Regions from separate parts of the Cytobacillus spartinae genome, predicted to be linked through region 2. Evidence: riboswitches for the same ligand, from Rfam matches in the RefSeq annotation. Region 2 holds a riboswitch; each other region holds the start of a gene.
What was found. Region 2 has a riboswitch for S-adenosylmethionine ahead of ACFYKX_RS08860 (methionine biosynthesis PLP-dependent protein). Riboswitches for the same ligand answer to the same signal wherever they lie in the genome.
Positions count from the first base shown of each region.

Region 1: it holds a riboswitch for S-adenosylmethionine, as region 2 does, so the genes downstream of both, ACFYKX_RS17090 (O-acetylhomoserine aminocarboxypropyltransferase/cysteine synthase family protein) here and ACFYKX_RS08860 (methionine biosynthesis PLP-dependent protein) in region 2, are expected to answer to the same signal.
Region 3: it holds a riboswitch for S-adenosylmethionine, as region 2 does, so the genes downstream of both, ACFYKX_RS01415 (LLM class flavin-dependent oxidoreductase) here and ACFYKX_RS08860 (methionine biosynthesis PLP-dependent protein) in region 2, are expected to answer to the same signal.

Region 1 covers NZ_JBIACK010000009.1:66,880-74,069, reverse strand. Annotated here, with positions in the region: gene ACFYKX_RS17105 (MetQ/NlpA family ABC transporter substrate-binding protein) at 1-253, opposite strand, end outside; gene ACFYKX_RS17100 (methionine ABC transporter permease) at 272-937, opposite strand; gene ACFYKX_RS17095 (methionine ABC transporter ATP-binding protein) at 930-1,955, opposite strand; SAM riboswitch class I at 2,149-2,260, opposite strand; gene ACFYKX_RS17090 (O-acetylhomoserine aminocarboxypropyltransferase/cysteine synthase family protein) at 2,387-3,703, opposite strand; SAM riboswitch class I at 3,804-3,907, opposite strand; gene ACFYKX_RS17085 (SCP2 sterol-binding domain-containing protein) at 4,004-4,354, opposite strand; gene ACFYKX_RS17080 (MFS transporter) at 4,664-5,935, opposite strand; gene ACFYKX_RS17075 (thioredoxin family protein) at 6,081-6,389, opposite strand; gene ACFYKX_RS17070 (toprim domain-containing protein) at 6,394-6,759, opposite strand; gene ACFYKX_RS17065 (YusG family protein) at 6,932-7,171, opposite strand.
Region 2 covers NZ_JBIACK010000003.1:180,956-188,145, forward strand. Annotated here, with positions in the region: gene ACFYKX_RS08835 (iron ABC transporter ATP-binding protein) at 1-736, opposite strand, end outside; gene ACFYKX_RS08840 (iron chelate uptake ABC transporter family permease subunit) at 730-1,683, opposite strand; gene ACFYKX_RS08845 (ABC transporter permease) at 1,673-2,626, opposite strand; gene ACFYKX_RS08850 (MarR family winged helix-turn-helix transcriptional regulator) at 3,020-3,469, opposite strand; gene ACFYKX_RS08855 (Na+/H+ antiporter family protein) at 3,634-4,953, opposite strand; SAM riboswitch class I at 5,183-5,294, shown strand; gene ACFYKX_RS08860 (methionine biosynthesis PLP-dependent protein) at 5,412-6,524, shown strand; gene metC (cystathionine beta-lyase) at 6,521-7,190, shown strand, end outside.
Region 3 covers NZ_JBIACK010000001.1:298,800-305,989, forward strand. Annotated here, with positions in the region: gene ACFYKX_RS01395 (hypothetical protein) at 153-1,496, shown strand; gene ACFYKX_RS01400 (S66 family peptidase) at 1,551-2,579, opposite strand; gene ACFYKX_RS01405 (M42 family metallopeptidase) at 2,662-3,711, opposite strand; gene ACFYKX_RS01410 (hypothetical protein) at 3,845-4,033, opposite strand; SAM riboswitch class I at 4,228-4,333, shown strand; gene ACFYKX_RS01415 (LLM class flavin-dependent oxidoreductase) at 4,413-5,465, shown strand; gene ACFYKX_RS01420 (ATP-grasp domain-containing protein) at 5,482-6,441, shown strand; gene ACFYKX_RS01425 (hypothetical protein) at 6,551-7,190, shown strand, end outside.

The DNA of each region.
Region 1 (7,190 bases), on a different contig from region 2:
TTTCTTTATCTCTTAAAGCGATATTTGGTAAAACATAATCTGTAAATACTTCTACCTCTAAATCAATCCCTTTATCTTTAAGCAATGTTGCTGCTTCTTCAAGAACTTCAGCATGCGGGACAGCAGATGCGCCTACAACTAGTTTGACATTTCCTTCTTCACCGTTTGCTGAATCATCGTTAGCAGCACCGCCACAAGCAGATAGTACCAATGTAAGTAGTGCAATTATAAATACTGTTAGCTTCTTTTTCATTTGTGAAAATTCCTCCTGTTATCGTTTGTCTGTTTTTTTTGTAAAATAATCTCCAACAAGTTGGATGATAAAAACTAAGATTAAAATGGATACTGTTGCAACTAAAGTTACGAATGAATTATTGCGTTGGAAGCCCTCAAGGTAAGCAAAGTGACCTAATCCCCCTGCACCAATTACTCCAGCCATCGCGGTAAAACTAACCAGTGAAATAGCGGTAACGGTAATTCCTGATATTAACGCAGGCAATGACTCAGGAATTAAAACTTTAAAAATAATTTGACTGTGCTTTGCGCCCATAGATTGAGAAGCTTCAATGACACCTTTATCAATCTCTCTTAAAGCAATTTCAACCATACGAGCGTAAAATGGAGCTGCTCCGATAATTAAAGCAGGTAATGCAGCATTTGCTCCAAGCATCGATCCTACTAGATACTTTGTAAAAGGAATTAGTAAAACAATTAAAATGATGAATGGAATTGACCTAAATATATTCACAATCGCTGCGATGACGATGTTAATCGGTTTGTTTTCCCAAATGTTACCTTTATCAGTTAGAAAGAGTAATAATCCTAGCAGTAAGCCTAAAATAAAGGTGGCAATTACAGAAATTGATGTCATATAAATGGTTTCTTGTGTAGCTACGATTAATTTTTCCCATTTAATTCTTTCCATGAAATCAACCATTTGTCATCACCTCCACTCCAACTTGCTGGGAATGGATAAAATCAATTGCTTTTGAAACTTCGCTCTCTTCTCCGTCTAAGTGAATAAATAAAGTTCCATATGACCCATCTTGCGTTTGAGATATTTTCCCTTGCAAGATATTAACCGTCACATCGTAATGACGTATTAAGTTAGTAATGAGAGGCTGTTCTGCTGCTTCTCCTACAAACCCAAGTTGTACGACCTTACCATGCGGATATTGTTCTAATAGATGCCCCACTGTTTCTTTCGTTTCTTCTGGCTCTGTTACTTGCTGTACAAAGCGTTTTGTTATTTCTTGCTGAGGGTTCTTAAATACTTCTAGGACAGGCCCTAATTCAACAATCCTTGCATTTTCCATTACGGCTACTCTGTGACAAATTTTTCTGATGACATGCATTTCATGTGTGATAAGGACAATCGTTAATCCTAATTGTTTGTTAATATCAACAAGTAACTCCAATATAGAGTCAGTAGTCTGTGGATCTAATGCTGAGGTTGCTTCATCACAAAGTAACACCTTTGGGTTATTGGCAATCGCTCTTGCAATCCCTACCCTTTGCTTTTGACCACCACTTAATTGGGATGGATAGGCATCCTCACGTCCCTCTAGTCCTACGAGTTTAATAAGCTCATCGACTCTTTTTAATCTTTGAGTTTTATTAACCCCAGCAATCTCCAATGGGAAGGCGATATTTTCTCTAACGGTTCTAGACCAAAGTAAATTAAAGTGCTGAAAAATCATGCTAATTTCTTGTCTAGCTTTTCTTAGTTCACTGCCTCTAATTTTAGAAACCATCCGATTGGCAACTGTTACTGAACCTTCAGTAGGAATTTCTAGTCCGTTCAACATTCTAATTAGTGTACTTTTACCAGCTCCACTATAGCCAATTACTCCGAAGATCTCTCCTTCGGTTATTTCTAAATTCACTTCATCAACAGCAGTTACTTTCCCCTTTTTGGAAGGATAAATCTTCTTAACATCTTTAATTGAAATCATCTATTGTCACCCCTTTTACCCGATTTTTCGGATAAAACTACTCAGATATATAAACAAGACTTATTTATTAGCTTTAACTCCCTTAGGCATGTTATTCCCTTTTTTTATACTAAGAGTAACCATTTGGGTGTTTGTAAAAATAATAAAAGCCTTTCTGCAAATAAGCAGAAAGGCACAATATTTATCGTCCTTTCTCTCATCTGCCAAAGCATATGCTTTGTGTGAATTGGCACCATTTCAATCAACGTATGATTGACGGTTGCCGGGCTTCATAGGGCACTTCCCTCCACCTCTCTTGATAAGAGCAAAAAAGTCTTTATTAAGTTAATAGGTTAATTGAATAAGTAGTTTTATTCACGAGTGCTATCGTATCACGGATAAAATAGGGTGTCAACGATAATTATTAGAAAAATTTAAATAGAAAAAACTGGTTAAACGTTTGTGGTTAATGACACAGAACCGGTAGCGGCCTCAATGGCTTGCTCAAGATCTTCAATTAAATCTTCTACGTTTTCAATACCGACGGATAGACGAATTAAGTCTTCAGGCACTCCAGCCTTCTTTAGACCCTCACTGTCTAATTGCTGATGAGTTGTACTTGCCGGATGGATGATTAAACTTTTTGCATCCCCGACATTTGCAACATGAGCCCATAGCTTTAAGTTGTTAATTAAAGCTGCCCCTGCTTCTCTTCCACCTGCAATCCCAAATACAACAACAGCTCCTGCACCCTTAGGGAAATATTTTTCCGCAAGCTCTTTGTCTGGGTGTTTTTCATGTCCAGGGTATAAAATCCAGTTCACAGCAGGATGTCCTTCTAAATATTCGATAACTTTTTTAGTATTCGCTATATGTTCTTTCATTCTTACATGCAATGTCTCTAGCCCCAATGTAAATTGGAACGCATTTTGTGGACTTAAGGAAGGACCTAGGTCTCTCAATAACTGAACTCGCGCTTTAATGATGTATGCAACAGGCCCAAGGGCTTCACTATATACTAAATTGTTATAACTTGGATCTGGCGTAGTAAAGCCAGGGAATTTAGGTGAATTCCAATCGAATTTCCCACCGTCTACAATCACCCCACCAAGTGTCGTACCATTTCCTAGCAACCATTTTGTAGCTGAATGGATGACAATATCTGCCCCGTGCTCAATTGGTCGACAAAGATAAGGTGTTGCAAATGTATTGTCAATAATCAGAGGCACTCCTGCCTCGTGCGCTATTTCTGCTACTTTTTCTATATCTAGTACACGTAAACTAGGGTTTCCAATCGTCTCAGCAAAAACTGCTTTTGTTTTTTCCGTGATTGCTTCCTTAAAGTTTTCCGGGTCGGTTGAATCGACAAATTTAACCTTAATTCCGTACTTTGGAAGGGTGATTGCGAAAAGGTTATAGGTACCTCCATATAGATTAGATGCTGTAACAATCTCATCACCTGCCTCTGCTATGTTTAAAATAGCCAGTGTGATAGCAGCCATTCCACTTGATACTGCAAGTGCACCAACCCCACCTTCTAGAAGGGCAACCCTTTCTTCAAATACAGTTACTGTAGGATTATGAATTCGAGTGTATATGTAACCAGGTTCTTTTAGTCCAAAAAGGTTCGCAGCATGTTCGGTACTTTGAAATTGATAGGCATTATTTTGATAGATTGGGACTGCTCTCGCACCTGTTGTAGGGTCAGGACTTAGTCCACCATGCACACCTAATGTTTCTAAACGATAACTTTTCTTTTGTTCACTCATTTTCTCGTCTCTCCTTTTCAATTTATAAATGGTTTTACTATTCTAAAAAGAAGAGTTGAAAAAACCCCTCTTCATAAGAAGAGGGGTGTATACTCATCTCTTCTTATCTTCCAGAGCAAAGTTGCTCCGCTGGAATTAGCACCGTGTATCTTAACCGGTTGCCGGGCTTCGTAGGGCCAGTCCCTCCGCCTCTCTTGATAAGAACTATTAAGTTGATGTTTACCATGAGCCTAAATCTTGTATTGATAATATCATGGGCTTTTTAAAATAGTCAATATATTTTTTGAAATTTCTGATACATTAATTAGCATAGGAAATCTTTTCATACGGTTTTGATAATAAAAAGAGAGTTTCTAAATAAAGCGTTGTTCTGAAGTTAGTATTTACATGTAGGTTACCTAGATCAATGGCCTCACGAAGACGAATTTCCCCCATTAGCAAAGCACTTATATGCTTGTCTTCTCCAGTTATAGAGACAGCAGATTCATGGTCGATATGGTCTCTACATTCAATTACTCCGTCCTGAATACTTAAATAAAAAACTTCCTTATCGGTGTTTATTGCCAATTGAATTGATACCCCTTCAAAAAATCTAGCTAAATGTCCCCTATTATTTGCTTCTTGTACAAATGCTAAGAAGTGATCCTTCACAGACGTCCCCCCTGCTCAATTGTGACATTGGTGTGACAACTAAACGTTTATCGCTTCAGTTTGCAAATATCTACTTGATTCCTACAAAAATATCCTTTATATCTGCAAAAAAATAAAAAAACGTGCAAATATCTCTATGTGCCTATATGAAACGGTTATGATGTCAAGTAAGTAGCTATATAATATATTCCCTTTTTCCTTACTCAATCCTCTATCTTTTGTTCGACAAAATCATAGGAACAGTCAGAAAAAAAGACAATGCTTGGCATTGTCTTTCATTTCCCGAGAAATATGTCATTTATTTGGATGTTAACTCGCTTGTACAGTTGAAGTTGTCGGTTTAGGTCGGTTGATACTTTTAAATACGATAAAGAAGTAGATAGAACCCACCAAATATAGAGTGGCCGTTATCGTAAAGACATACGCATACCCCCAATATGAACCGTACATGAGTACAATTCCTGTCGAAACTGGCCCCATCAGAGCCCACCCTAAATTGAATACCATTTGGTTTACCGAATTGGCTAAACCTTTCATAGAATCACCAACTTTAGACATCATGAGCGACATCTGAATCGGATTTCCCGCATTCATTAGTGCTTGTCGGAATAAGAAGCCGATTGCTGCCAACCATATGCTTTCGGTATAGGCTGTTAATAACAAGAACGGCAAAGAAAGAAGTTGAAGGATTACAACAGCTTTTACCTCTCCAAATCGGCGCACCATCATAGGTCCAATAATCATGGCAAATGCTGTTGCTGCCTGACCAAGAGAAATAATGAATCCAATCAAAGAATTAGAAGCAGCAAATCGATCTGCAAAGTACAAGTTTAGGTAAGGGATAACCAACCCCGCACCAAAGCCAATAATTAACTGTGCAATAGCAAAAAAAGCGATTATTTTTAAACTATCACGATGGGTGTTAACTTTAGTTCTAAAAGGCACTTTAAGAGCCTTTTCACTTTTCTTTATTGCTTTCTTTTCATCAAAACGAAGTATAGGAAATATTCCTGCTAGAAAAATAATACTACCAATCATTAAAGTAAGTCGAATACTTACTAGTTCTGAAAAAAAGATGGAGAAAAAGTCAGTCATGAAGCCACCACTAAGGCTACCGATTACATTAGCGCCAGTCATAATGGCAAAATGAATACTAAACAAATGTACCCTTTGCTCGGGCTTTGAATTTTCAGCTAACCATGGAATCTTAGAAACTTGTAAAAAGGCGGTTGCAAGTCCAGTAGCAAAAGCAAATGTAACTAATAACCCTTGAACCTCGACCACACTTCTAAAGAGTAAAATAAAGCCTGCGACTAGACCACCAAATAGCATGGCGTTTTTTCTACCAATTCTGTCACTTAGTAAACCAGCAGGTATAAGGATGATAGCCGTTGCTAGTGCCGTCATGGATATAATTTGTCCATTAACCTGCTCCGAGTACCCTAATTCGCGTATATAAAAATTGTAAATAACCATAAAAATCCCTAAGCCTATTTGAGCAAGGACTGTTGCGTACATGGATAGCATAATATTTCGATTGTAACTTTTAATTTGAGCTGCCCATTCCCTATATATTGCCATTATGTAAACTCCTTAATATTTCGCATTTACAAATATTTCGTCACCCTAAATAATCATAATCTTATTTTAAAATAAAGTAAATATATAATTTTTTGACAACTTTAATTTCCCAAAAAAAATCAGACCCCTTTTTGAAAAGGTCTGATTAGGAAATACTTCTTATAGTCTCATATAAGTAGGGAACTGAATGAAAGGCGTAGATTTTTTGTTCAATATTTGAACCTCTAAAAATTAGAAGACACGGAACACTCTCAACAGACCACTTCTCGGCTAAGTCTGGAATATAATTTAGATCTATTTTTCTAAAAGTCATGTGTGGAGTAAGTTCTTGTACAATGGTTAACATTCTCCCCGCTACTTGACATGTGCCACACATGGGAGTGTATAAATATAAAACATTTATTCCTTCTTCCCCTAGCATTTCTTCTATATCTTTTTTGGAGCAGTCCTGCATGGTATCATCCTCGATCTAAAAACTGGGTATAAACGTCGATATTTGCACTTAAAAGTACTGTTGCCAGATGATTCTCTGGGGCCGTTGCAACCTCACGATACATTTTATCAATATATAAGTGTTCTGCTTCTGGAAACTCCCTGATAAACTGCTTTCGTAATTTTTCACCTGAATCGTCAGCATCCACTAATATATATACTTCTTTTCCATACAAAGTTTCGATTAACTCATCTAATTTAGTAATGCTAATCGTACCATTTGTACATATGATCTCAACATCTTCTTTAACAATCATAGCTACTTTCTTTTTATCAGATTTACCTTCTACAATAATTACTTTATCTACATTTGGTTCATTGAATTGATTCATTTTAATCACCCTATGAACGAGTTGTCTTTACTTACTTTATTCAATATTCGATTTAGTGGTGTTTAATTCCTTTAATATAGTTAATAAAATGGTTTTAAAGGAAGCTATTTGTATTTCACAAATTCAGGATTATTGATTAAAAAATAAACAGCGGTTTTAAGACCGCTGTCAACTAACACCAACCGCCTTCATCACAATCCGTATATCTTGGTTCTGGATCTGTGGGAGCAGTGACGTGCTGGTAGATCTTCTCTTGATTCCCTTCAAAATGATGATCCAACTCTATCTGACAACCAGTTGGGATGGTCATTTTACCGATTCGCTCATTCTCTAAGAATAATTCAATTTCCCCGTTTTTTAATTTACCCACTACTCGATCTGTAACATCTATCTTTTGTTGCTTTAAGCTCATGTTGGCACAGTCCTTTCAT
Region 2 (7,190 bases):
GATTTCCATCAATTTGATTGATTTGAAAATCCATCTCATAAACTTCTTTTAGTACTTCATTTGAGATAATCTCTTCTGTTGAACCTTCCCGAATGACCTTTCCATGTTTAAGAGCAACGATATAATCCGAGTAACAGGAGGCAAAATTAATATCATGGATGACGATGATAATCGTTTTACCAAGATCATCAACCATTTTTCTCAATGCCTTCATGATTTGCACAGAGTGTTTCATATCCAGATTATTAAGTGGTTCATCTAGTAGAATGTATTCAGTGTCTTGAGCTAGAACCATGGCGATATAAGCTCTTTGTAATTGCCCACCGCTTAGTTGATCAATAAACTTATCCTGCAATTCTACTAACTCCATATACTGAATTGCCTCATTTACACGATCCCAATCCTCTTGTCTTAATCTACCTTGAGAATATGGAAATCGTCCGAAGCTAACAAGCTCACGAATGGTAATTCGAATATTTACGTTGTTTGATTGCTTTAAGGTCGAAATCGTTTTCGCTAAATCATTGCTTTTATAAGATGTAATATCCTTACCGTCTAATAGAACTTGCCCTTTATCTCTTGGAATAAGACGAGATACCATGGACAATAACGTACTCTTTCCTGCTCCATTTGCTCCAATAAACGAAGTTATTTTTCCTTTAGGAATGTTAACGGAAACATCCTCAACTACAGGCTTATTTCCATAGGATTTTGAAATATTTTTAACTTCTACCATGATTTATTCTCCTTTAGCAGTAGATAAATAAAGTACACTCCACCAAGGAAGTTAATAATGACGCTTACCGTTGTTGAAAAAGTAAACACTCTTTCAACAATGAATTGTCCACCAACTAGAGCAATGATACTGATTAAGATGGAACCGATAATTAGATAGGAATGTCGAAATGTTCGTAAAAATTCATGAGCGACATTCGCTACTAATAAACCTAAGAATGTGATCGGTCCGACTAATGCAGTTGATACAGATACAAGAACCGCAATGACGATTAGAAGCTTTTGAACAACAGCATCATAAGGAACTCCTAGGTTAATCGCTTGATCTCTTCCTAGAGAAATGACATCTAAGTACTTTACATGTCTTAAGAAATAAAGGGTTACTAGAATAATTAATATCACTGATAGTAAGAGAAGATCTGTATTCACATTGTTAAAGCTAGCAAACATGGAATCTTGTATAACTAGAAATTCATTTGGATCAATGAGTAATTCCATAAAGGAAGAAATACTTCCGAAGAATGTCCCCATGATGATCCCGACTAATAAAAGAAAGTAAATGTTTCTTCCTTCTTTTTTCATAAAAATAAATCTAAATAACAGCCATGCGAAAATGACCATTAATCCAACTGATAGAAGAAAGTGATGTCCACGGCTCATCATCGTAAGCGTTGTACCACCAAATAGGAAAACGATAACCGTTTGAATCAGCATATAAAGAGAATCTAGCCCAATTAAGCTCGGAGTTAAGATTCGATTATTGGTAATCGTCTGAAAAACGATAGTCGAAAAAGCTATGCAACTTCCTGTTAATATAATGGCAAATATTTTCTTTGCTCTTTTCGGTAGAACGTACTCCCAATGTTCTCCAATATCCCAAAACAAGAACAATGCTGTTAAGGCGATTGATAAAATGGCTAGTATAAGAATCTTTGCTTTATAACCCATGTGCTCTTCTCCTAATAAGTAAATATAGGAAAATACCGCTTCCTATCACACCAACCGTTAACCCGATTGATACCTCGTACGGGAAAATAATGACTCGGCCAAGGATGTCACAGAATAATACGAATGCAGCCCCAAGAACCGCGGTGTGATTCAAACTTTTTTTCAAGTTATCCCCTTGATAGATCGTAACGATGTTTGGAATGATTAACCCTAGAAAAGGCAAGGCCCCTACCGTCAGCATGACAACAGAAGATACTAGAGCAACGATTACCAAACCTATATTTACTACCTGTTTATGATTAAGTCCTAAGTTTGTAGAAAAATCTTCTCCCATCCCGGCGATGGTAAAACGATTTGCAAATATGTAAGCAACAATGACGGCAGGTATGGCTATATATAGAATTTCATACCTTCCTTTTAAGATCATGGAAAAATCACCATGTAGCCATGAGCCAATACTTTGAATCAGATCATGTTTATATGCGAAAAAAGTTGTGATGGAGCCAACGATGTTACCAAACATGAGACCGACAAGTGGAATAAAGATGGCATCTTTAAACTTGATCTTGTCTAGGATTTTCATAAAAACAAAGGTCCCTAGTAAGGCAAATCCAAACGCAACAAACATTTTCTCAAGCATTCCTGCTGTAGGAAATAGGATCAATGCAACGAGAATTCCAAGTCTAGCCGAATCCATCGTTCCAGCAGTTGTTGGTGATACGAATTTATTTCTCGTTAACTGCTGCATAATAAGTCCAACTATACTCATCGCCATACCCGCTATTAAGATGCTAATGAGCCTAGGAATACGACTTATGAGTAGGATTTCGATTTGATCTTCACTTAGATTGAAGATATCTAATGGAGATATACTAGATACTCCTACAAACAGTGAAGTGATGGATAATAAAATTAACAAGATGACTAAATATACTAGTTTCATAATCTTTTCCTCACAGCTCTAACGTTATGGCATAAAACCAGCGGAGATATTGATAATCATTATCAATTTAAAACATTAAAAAATTTAGTGATTTAAACCACTAAATAGATACTTGTTTGAACAAGTTTTTAACTAAACTGATGATAACAATTCTCATTATCATCTGTCAATATGAAAAATCAAAATTTTTAATCAGACAAACTATATTTTTTTATTTTCACAAAATCGCAATATTTGTACATGCACAATTTATTTTAAATGAGGCATCCTCTCACCTCCGTTGTAGTGCAGGTTTAGGTTCTAGAGGATTCGGGGAGGGTTTCATTGCAGAATGGTGGAGCAAAGCTTACAAAGCACGAAAAAAGAAGGTGTATTCTAGATCACCTTCTTTTCTTATTTAAGGTTTTCCCTTATTTGGTCAAGGATCCTTAAGCAAGTTTCTAAGTCTTCTTCATTAATTTTTTCTGTTGCCTGTGAGATGGTCTTTAATGCTAATTCATTAAGTTTATCTTTTAACTCTATACTTTCTTCTGTCAAATAAATATGTTTAATTCGTCTGTCATTTTCATTTGGAACACGTTTTACTAATTCATTTTTAATCATATTATCAATTAAACGGGAAATACTTGCTTGGTCTCTTTCAATATTTATGGCTATTTGATTTTGAGTTTGTCCATCTTCCTCAAAAAGTCGACTAAGAACCTGCCATTGTTCGTATGTAATGGAAAAATTATTTTGACGGAAGTTTTGGTTTAATCGATTATTCATTAATCGAGAAGCATGAAATAACTTGTATCCAATTGAATCATCTAAGCGGTAATGTTCTTTAACGATGATTTTCACTCCTTTATCCATCTGTATATGGATACGATATATAAAAATATTATATCAACGAATCAATCCCTAGCAATTGTTTTCTTGTTTTGCCAAAATGCAAAAAGAGGATGAAAAAAAGTATTTTCATCCTCTTCAGTATGTCTATAATTAAGTTCATTTTATTCCTACTATTACAACACCATGGCCGCAATCCATCCAAAAACAAACAACGGAATGTTAAAGTGTATGAACGTCGGAACACAGGTATCCCAAATATGGTTGTGTTGCTTATCAGCATTTAATCCGGCTGTTGGCCCTAATGTACTGTCTGAGGCTGGTGCACCTGCGTCTCCTAATGCACCTGCTGTTCCTATTAAGGAGATAATTGCAAGCGCAGAGAAGCCTGCCTCCATACCAAGTGGCACAAATAACGTTGCAATAATTGGAATCGTCGCAAATGATGAACCTATTCCCATCGTGACAAATAACCCAATTCCAAGCATAAGTAAAGCTGCTGCTGCTTTGCTATCCCCAACAATCATAGCTGTTTGAGATACTAGCAAATCAACATGCCCTGTCTCACGAATAACGGAAGCAAAGCCTGATGCCGTTAACATTACGAACGAGATGAACGCCATCATCTTCATTCCTTCCGTTACTACATTGTCGGCTTCCCTCCACTTTAACGAACCGCTTCCAATTAGAACAACTAAACCTGCTAATGCTGCAATAATCATGGATTCAGACATCGTTTGAACAACTAGCGTCACCACAATAGAAACAATTGCTGCGCCAATCGTCCATTTTGTGTAGACTTGCTTTTCTGCTTGTGCCCCAACAATGTTACGATTCTCATACGTACGTTTTTTGCGATATGTGAAAAGAACGGCAATCAATAATCCAACTACTAGGCCTACTGTTGGAAGTGCCATTGCTTTTGGAATTGTTGCTAAATCGATTGCAAGGCCGTTTTCCTTCATATTGTCAGCAATAATCCCATGAAAAATAGCTCCAAAACCATATGGCAAGAAAATATATGGAGCTGTTAATCCAAACGTTATAATCGTTGCAATTGCTCGACGATCTACACCTAATTCATTCAAAATTTTTAAAATAGGTGGAATTAAGATTGGTATAAAAGCAATATGAATGGGAACCACATTCTGAGAAAACGATGAAACTAGTACAAGTAAAAAGAAAATTAGTGCTTTTGATAAAACTACTTTTTTCGTGTCCGAATTTCTTCCAACCATTTTTGTTACTAGATTCACCATAACTTCTGGCAAACCTGTACGCGCAATCGCAACAGCGAACGCTCCAAGAAGTGCATAGCTTAGTGCAACAGTCGCACTTCCACCAAGTCCTTCACTAAATACTGTAACCGTTTGTTCTATACCGAGTCCTCCTAAAAGGCCTCCTGTTAAAGCACCAATGGTAAGTGCTAATACAACATGGACACGTGCCAAACTTAGAACTAACATAACCATAACTGCAACTAACACAGCATTCACAACTATCACCTCAAAATCCTTTATCTTGGTAAATCACTAATATAATAAAGCAACTATGATAGATTATCATTATGGTAGAATAGTTGTCAATGCAATTTGTTTCCTTTAACAGCAATACATTTTTTTCATACTAAAGACTAGTTTCTAAAATGCATCGCAAAAGAACTATTGACAATAGCCTGTTTCATATAGTAAAGTTTACAGAAAATTAAAAACTAAATGATATTATCTCTTATCCAGAGAGGTCGAGGGTATGGCCCTATGACACCTCAGCAACCTTCAATTTTGTTTGAAAAGGTGCTAATTCCATCAAGTTTTATTTAAAACTTGGCAGATAAGAGGACGGTCATCCCTTTGACTTCACAAGGTCCTCTTTATCTAACATAAAGAGGACTTTTTTATTTTTGGTCCTCTTCTTAGGAGAAACAATTTTACAATAAGCCAAAAGGGAGAAAAAAATGAAAAGTATTGAAACTAAGCTTGCTCAAATCGGAAATCGTAGTGAATCGGTGACAGGAACAGTAAATCCACCTGTCTATTTTTCAACAGCATATCGACATGAAGGAATTGGCCAGTCTACCGGCTACGATTATGTACGAACCGGAAATCCGACTCGGCAAATCCTTGAGAACGCCATTGCTGAACTAGAAGAAGGTGAACAAGGATATGCCTGCAGTTCAGGCATGGCTGCGATTTTCACTGTTCTTTCCCTCTTTCAATCTGGTGACGAATGGATTGTGTCAAAGGATCTTTATGGTGGAACTTACCGTCTGTTGGAAAAAGGGTTTAAAAAGTGGGGGCTCACATGTAAGTACATAAACACAAGTAAACCTGAAAATATCCTTAGTCAGATTACTTCTCAAACGAAGGCCATTTTTCTAGAGACTCCAACAAATCCATTAATGGAACAGACGGATATCGCTGAAGTGGCATCCATCGCAAAGAAACATGGTTTACTGCTAATCGTTGATAATACTTTTTTTACTCCTTACTTACAGAAACCCCTAACACTAGGTGCCGACATCGTGATTCATAGTGCTACCAAATATTTAGGTGGTCATAATGATGTGCTTGCAGGGCTAATTGTGGCAAAAGGAAAAGAATTATGTGAATCACTTGCCCTATATCATAATGGTGCTGGTGCTGTTTTAAGCCCCTTCGATTCTTGGTTATTAATTCGTGGAATGAAAACTTTAGCACTTAGAATGGATCAGCACGAAAAAAACGCAGGTAAGATTTATCAGTTTTTACTGAATCATGAAGGTGTGACCGACGTTTTGTATCCAGGTCGCGGTGGAATGCTCTCATTCCGAATTAAAGATGAAACCTGGGTCAACCCCTTTTTAAAAAGCCTTCAGCTTATCACGTTTGCTGAGAGCTTAGGTGGAGTGGAAAGCTTTATCACCTACCCTGCCACACAAACACATGCTGATATCCCAGAACATATTCGAATTGAAACGGGTGTCTGTAATCGACTATTAAGATTCTCAATTGGGATTGAGCATGCTGAAGATATTATTCACGACCTTGAACAGGCCTTTGCGAAGGTAGGATCGGAGGTAAAACTATGACTTCCTTTGAAACAAAACTGCTACACAATAGGCATAAGTTTGATCCAGCTACCGGAGGCGTAAGTGTACCTATTCATCCTGCATCTACTTTTCATCAAAGCAATATTGATCAATTTGGTAAATATGATTATAGCCGCAGTTCAAATCCTACAAGAGAAGCACTAGAGGATTTCATTGCCTCCTTAGAGGAAGGGACAAGAGGATTTGCTTTTTCATCTGGTATGGCTGCTATTTCAACCGCCTTTTTACTTTTATCACAAGGGGATCATGTCATTATTTCAGAGGATGTATATGGTGGGACTTATCGGATGATTACCGAGGTCCTTTCAAGATATGGGATTGAGCACACCTTTGTGGATATGACCAATTTGAGATCAGTAGAACTTGCTATTCAGCCAAATACAAAGGTTTTCTATGTAGAAACTCCTTCTAATCCTTTGTTAAAAGTAACAGATATTAAAGCTATAAGTGAGCTTGCAAAAGAACATCATGCACTTACATTCGTAGATAACACTTTTCTAACACCTGCCATTCAGAAGCCCCTTACATTAGGTGCAGATGTTGTGCTTCATAGCGCAACGAAATTTTTGTCAGGACATAGTGATGTTGTAGCTGGGCTTGCAGTGGTGAAGGATGAAAAGCTTGGTGAAAAACTAGGCTTTTTAC
Region 3 (7,190 bases), on a different contig from region 2:
AGGAAAGTTGGCATAGTCTTAGTCGAATCTAAAGGGTATTAAGTTTTAGGTTTTGTCTAAATTTGTTGTTTATATTTATTACTTTTTACTTTTGTTTAAACATTCAGAATATTAGATGATTTAAATGTACAAGAATCGAAAGGGGAGATTGGATGATAAGAAAAACGTTTATGGCTATTACGCTTGGTGCTGCTTTAGTCATTTCTTCTACGAGTGTTGGGGCTAAATCAACAGAAAAGGCACCGAGTAAAAACTCACAGATAGCTTATTATGTTGATGAGTCTACACTTCCATTTGACGCACTAGACGGCTATAAAACTGATAGGTATTGGGGCGTACATAATGGTGCCGGATACCGGATTGAAGTACCTAAGGATTGGAATGGCGAGCTCGTTTTGTATGCACATGGATATCGAGGCACTGGTCTAGAATTAACAGTTAGTAACCCTTCCATTCGTGAACACTTGCTTGAAAAAGGTTATGCATGGGCAGCATCAAGTTATAGTACAAATGGATATGATGTGGCACAAGCTGTCAAAGACACCCACGCCTTAGGATCTTACTTTAATGGTAAAGTTAAAAAGCCTAAAAAGACTTATGTAATGGGACATTCCATGGGTGGGCACATAACCGCTGTTTTATCGGAACAATATGTAAGCGCTTACGATGGTGCTTTACCAATGTGCGGGGTGACAGGGGATACGGAGTTATTCGATTTCTTTACTGATTATGGGTTGGTAGCACAGGCATTAAGTGGTGTAAAGAAAGAGAATCAAAAGATACTTAATGATGAAGAGTATAAATTAAAAATACTACCTCAAGTTTATTCTTCACTTGGAATTGGTCAAAAATTAACAGTAGCAGGTGAAAATTTTAAAACGGTTATAATGAACTTAACTGGTGGAGAAAGACCGTTATTTGATGTTGCTTTTAATTCATATAAAGACTTCTTGTTTCAACAAATGCCAGTTGACCCAACCTACTTAGTAGCATCTGGTAATGTTATAGACAATACTGACTCCGTATACCAATTAGATAATGATTTGAACTTATCTCCTGATGAGAGACTTTTAAACAATGCTGTACTGAGAATTACTTCTGACCCTAATACAAAACAAAAAGGCTTAACCGGTGTACCTAAGGTAGAAGGAAAGCATAAAATTCCGATGATTTCTCTTCATAACGTAGGCGATTTATTTGTACCTTTCCATATGCAACAAATCCATGCAAAAAGAGCACAAGAAAATAGTAATGAAGATTTATTGGTAACTAGAGCAATTAGGGCTGTTGGGCATTGCGATTTTACGCCAGAAGAAGAGGTTCAGGCCTTTGAAGATCTTGTGCAGTGGGTAGAAAAAGGTGTTAAGCCAGAAGGGGACGATATTTTAAATCCTTCTGCAGTAGCAGATCCTTCATTTGGGAAAAAATTCACAAAGCCTTTAAGAAATTTTGACCTGTTGAACAACCAAGAGAAGTCTGAAGATTCTTCCTCTTAATTATTTGAAAAAGCTTAGTAGAGTCGTCATCCACGACCCTACTAAGCTCTCTTTCTATTTAAACACAGTTTCAATAACCCCTTTTCCACCCTCATACTTTACCGTTCCATAAGCTCCATTAACAATAATGTTCTGAGGTGGAAGGTGGCCAATGTCTGTGTCATAAATAACGGGGATATTTAAATCGCCGAATGCATCTCTTAGTGCATCCTCGTATGTGTAAGTGTTTTCGGTTTCCTTTGTTACCGGCCTTCCAATTAGAATTCCATTTACATTTTCAAACCACCCGTTTTGTCTTAGCTGCCAAAGCGCACGATAGAGTTGTGTAACGGATAGTTCTACATTTTCAAAGTAGAAAATTAATCCTTCATCATTAGCATTCTCCAGATTAAAAGATTCTAAATCTCCAAATTTAGTTCCTGTTAAATTCATAATGCAGTCAATGCAACCCCCGATAAAACGGCCTGAGAAAGTTGCGGCTTCCTCTTTTAATGCCTTCCATTCTGTTGGCGTATCTACATAAAATCCTGTAACAGGGTTAGCAAATGCTTGCTCCCAAGAGGATTGATATTGTTCACTTGATGTTTGAATGATTGTAGAACCTACTTCTGAACCAAGTACCTCGCTCCACTTATTTGTAAGGGGATCAAGGTCTTTTGCCGCAATATCTAGAAGTGCTGGCCCATGAGCAGAAGCATGACCAGTTAGAACCGTGTATGAAAAGAGAAGGGTACTAATGTCTGAGTATCCGAGAATCCATTTTGAAGGGAGTGATTGAAGTCTTTCCCAATCTAGATAAGGTAGAATTTCCATTAAGAACTCTCCACCCCAAATAGGAATGATTGCTTTTACATTTGGATCCTCAAAAAAATCCATTAGTTCATTCCTTCTTTTTTCAGGAGAGCAACTTCTACTATTTTCTTGTGTCCAGACTGTATCACCAATAATGATGTTAAACCCTTTTTCCTCAAGTTGCTTCTTTGCTTTATGTACTAGAAAATGACCGCCTTCTTCAACTCCATTGGAAGGGGCTGAGACAGCAATAGTATCACCAGGTTTTAATGCAGCAGGATATTTGATCATACCTTCCACCTCTTCTTTTTCCTATATTATACAATTATTCAAGTGTTAAAAAAATCCCCCTCAAAAAGAGGAGGATAAAAATTTATAGAACCATATCTGACATTACATAGTGATACAAAAGCTTACCAGTATTATCAATTGAAGACTGGTGCGTACGCTCGAATGCGTGAGAGGAATCAATACCCGGTCCAATTAAGCCGTGAACAATATCGTGTCCCGAGCGAATGGCTGCTGATGCATCTGATCCGTAGTATGGATAAATATCTAGCTTATAAACGATGCAGTTTTCTTCAGCTAGATTCACTAATCTTTTCCTTAACTCATAATGATAAGGTCCACTTGCATCTTTCACACAAATGGAAACAGTATACTCATCAGTCGACTGGCCATCACCCATAGCGCCCATATCAACAGCTAAATATTCAACTGTTTCTGGTGTTATGTTTGAGTTTCCACCATAGCCAATCTCTTCGTTATTAGAAATTAAAAAGTGTGTTGTGTAAGGAAGCACAACATTATTTGTTTTAATCTCTTTGATTAATTGAAGGAGTATAGCGACACTTGCCTTATCGTCTAGGTGACGCGATTTAATAAAACCACTTGGTGTAATTTCGACTCTTGGATCAAACGACACGAAATCGCCCACTTCAATTCCAAGATTACGAACATCCTCAGCGTTTTTCACTACCTCATCAATTCTGACTTCCATGTTGTCTTGGTTTCTTTCTGCTTTGCCAGCATCTTTATATACGTGAACAGAAGTCTGGTGCATCAAAATTGTCCCTGTGTAAATCTTTCCAGAACTTGTTTCGATTTGACAATATTCACCTTCAATGGAGTTGTATTTAAATCCACCAATTAAATCTAACTTCAGTCGTCCATTCGACTTAATCTCTTTAACCATTGCACCAAGTGTATCAACATGTGCAGTTAACATGCGGTGTTTGTCTGTATTTTTTCCCGGTAAGGTTGCAATTAGACCACCTTTTCGATTGCGTCTAGTCTCAACACCATACTCAGATAAAAAGTTCTCAACATATGTAATCACTTCGTTTGTATTACCAGACGGGCTAGGAATAGATACTAGCTCTTTTAACAAGGAAAATGTGTCATTCGTATTTGGAAAATTCATTTTTTATTATCCTCCTAATATGTATTCATAATTACTATTATACGCTTCATTCTTGATAAATCTAATAGTTTCATAAATAGAACCATCGTAAAAAGAGTATCCAGGAATCCCCGAATACTCAAAGTTACTTTAACTATCCCTTTTTAAAAAGGACCTTCCCACCGTAATAAAGTAAAGCGAAGGAAAAAACTATAATAGCAATGACTCCTATAACATCAAAGAGCAAGGCAACTGCACCTGTAATCACTGCATTGGTTGGAATATAAATCAATGCAAATCCAGCAAGAATACATGCTAGGAATATAAGCGCTTTATGATACATTCGACTAACACCTCCCTCTAATATAATGTATGAGAAAATTAAGTTTTCGAAAGGACAAATACCCATCTTGTTAGTTAAAATTTTTGTGTATGTAGAATGTTTAGAATGAATAGGTTAGTAACATAGAAATAAATATTTGACTTAAACCTGAGTTATATAGTAGGATTACTAAGAATTAATTATTTGAATATTAACTCTTATCAAGAGAGGCGGAGGGACTGGCCCTACGATGCCCGGCAACCACTGATTTTCAGAAAGGTGCTAATTCCAGCAGAGCTATTACGTTCTGACAGATAAGGTGAAGCGAAAACTTCTTCTTATCGAAGAGGTTTTTTTGTGTTTATGAAACTGTTTTAGAATACACAAGGGGGAAATACACATGAAATACGGTTTTTGGTTACCGATTTTTGGGGGATGGCTTAGAAATGTTGATAACGAAAACATGCCACCTACATTTGATTATGCGAAGAACGTAATTCAATCTGCTGAAAATTGGGGGTTTGACACAACTCTCATTGCTGAGCTTTACTTAAATGATATTAAAGGGCCTAAGCAAGATTCATTAGAAGCGTGGTCGACAGCAGCAGCTCTAGCAGCTGTTACGGAAAAAATTGAAATTATGACGGCTGTTCGTCCAGGATTCCATAACCCTGCTGTTACCGCAAAAATGGCAGCCAATATTGATCATATTAGTAACGGTCGCTTCACTTTAAATGTTGTCTCTGCTTGGTGGGAAGAAGAAGCAAAGCAATATGGTGGAATTTTTACAGAGCATGACGAGCGATATAATCGTACAGAAGAATTTATCGACGTGCTAAAAGGACTTTGGACAGAAGATACTTTCTCATATGAAGGAAAATATTATTCTATTAAAAACGCCCATTTATCTCCAAAACCTGTACAACGTCCTAATCCGATTCTATACGCGGGAGGAGAGAGTCCTCGAGGCAAGAAGGCAATTGCAAAACAATGTGATGCGTATGTGATGCATGGTGGGACAGTCGAGGAAGTTGCTGTTAAAATTGATGATATGAAAAAACAAAGGGAGCTAGCAGGAAATAAACCTTTCCGTTCATTTGGTATGGCAGCATACGTGATTTGTAGAGACACGGAAGAGGAAGCACAAGAAGAGCTTGCTAGAATAACGGATGTAAAAGAGACGAGTGCTTACGCAGGATACAAAGATTTTGTTGGGAAATCTCAGTTAGAACAGCAAGTTAAGTTATATGATTATTCTGTTTCTAATCGAGGGTTACGTCCAAACTTAATAGGGACACCAGACCAGATTGCCGAACAAATCATTGCATATGAAGAAGCGGGAGTCGATTTACTATTACTTCAATTTTCACCTCAGTTGGAGGAAATGGAACTCTTTTCAAAAAAAGTAATGCCACTAGTTACGCAAAAACAAAAAAATAAACAATTACAGTAGGAAATGAGGGAATACGTTGAATAAAATATATGTCTTACATGAAAATAGTGAATGGACCATTCATTTAACAAATAGATTAGAAGAGTTAGGTCTTCCATATGAAGAGTGGCATTTGGATCAAGGAGTTGTCGATTTATCATCAGAGCCACCTCAGGGTGTTTTTTATAGCCGAATGAGCGCTTCATCACATACGAGAAATCATCGCTACGCACCAGAGTTAACCGAATCTGTTTTGGCTTGGTTAGAGAGAAATAATCGAAAGGTTTTCAACGGTAGTCGTGCATTACGACTTGAAGTCAGTAAGGTTAATCAATATATGGCTTTAAACGCAGTTGGAATAAGAACACCAAAAACCATTGCTGCAGTAGGGAGAGGGCAAATCTTAGAAGCGGCTGTAAAGCTGGAGGCAGGATCCTTTATTACGAAGCACAATAGAGCTGGAAAGGGCCTAGGAGTTCAATTATTTCATTCTATTGATAGCTTAAGAGAATACGTGGACGGACCAACATTTGAAGAACCGGTGGATGGAATTACGCTTGTACAAGAATATATTCAATCACCTGAGCCATTCATAACAAGATGTGAGTTTGTTGGTGGTAAGTTCGTCTATGCTGTTCAAGTGGATACATCTGAAGGGTTTGAACTTTGCCCCGCAGATGCCTGCCAAATTGGAGATTTATTTTGCCCAGTAGGAGAGGAAGCTCCACAAGAAAAACCTAAGTTTCAAGTAGTGGATCTACATGATCCGATCATTGAATTATATGAAAAGTTCCTTCAGGAGAATAAGATTGCAGTTGCAGGGATTGAATTTATTCGAAATGCTGATGGAGAAATCTATACGTATGATGTAAATACCAATACAAATTATAACTCAGATGCAGAGAGGGTATCGGGGAAATTCGGAATGCTTGAGGTAGCAAAATTTCTTGGGTCTGAGCTAAAGAAACTTGAAAAAGGGACACTAATTAATAGCTAATTTAAAGAACAACACGTCCTAATGCGTGTTGTTTTTGATGCTATGTAAAAGGATTATCTGTTTAAGAGAGCGAATAACCTTTATGAAGGTTTTAAAGGAGGTTCTTTTTTTGAATACAAAATTAATTATCGTTGAAGGGTTACCAGGGTTCGGAAAATCGACCACTGCTAACTTTATTCGAGATCTTTTAGAGGAAAAAGGGATTAAAAATCAACTATTTTTAGAAGGTAATTTGGATCATCCTGCTGATTATGATGGTGTCTCTTGCCATACAGAGGCTGAATTACAACACCTATTATCCAACCATTTAGAGGTTAAGGATATTTTACAAAATAATGTGGTAGAAAAAGGGGATAAGTACTTTCTACCATATCAAAAGATGAAAAATGAATATGGGTCTAAGCTTTCTACTGAATTATTTAATGAGATTTTTAAAAAAGATATATATGAACTTGCTTTGGATCAAAATATAAATCTTATTGTAGACAAATGGACGGAGTTTGCACAACATGCACTCAACGAAAATAAAACTTATATTTTCGAATGTTGCTTTATTCAGAACCCTGTTACGGTAGGGATGATTAAATATAATGCGTCGAAAGAAGTGGTAAGAGATTATGTTCATAGATTACAAGAGGTCATTAAAGGACTAGACCCACTTTTAATCTATGTAGAACAAGATGATCTTGAGTTTTCTTTTAAGAAGGCCATTCAAGAAAGACCGCAGGAATGGTCAGAAGGATTTGTGA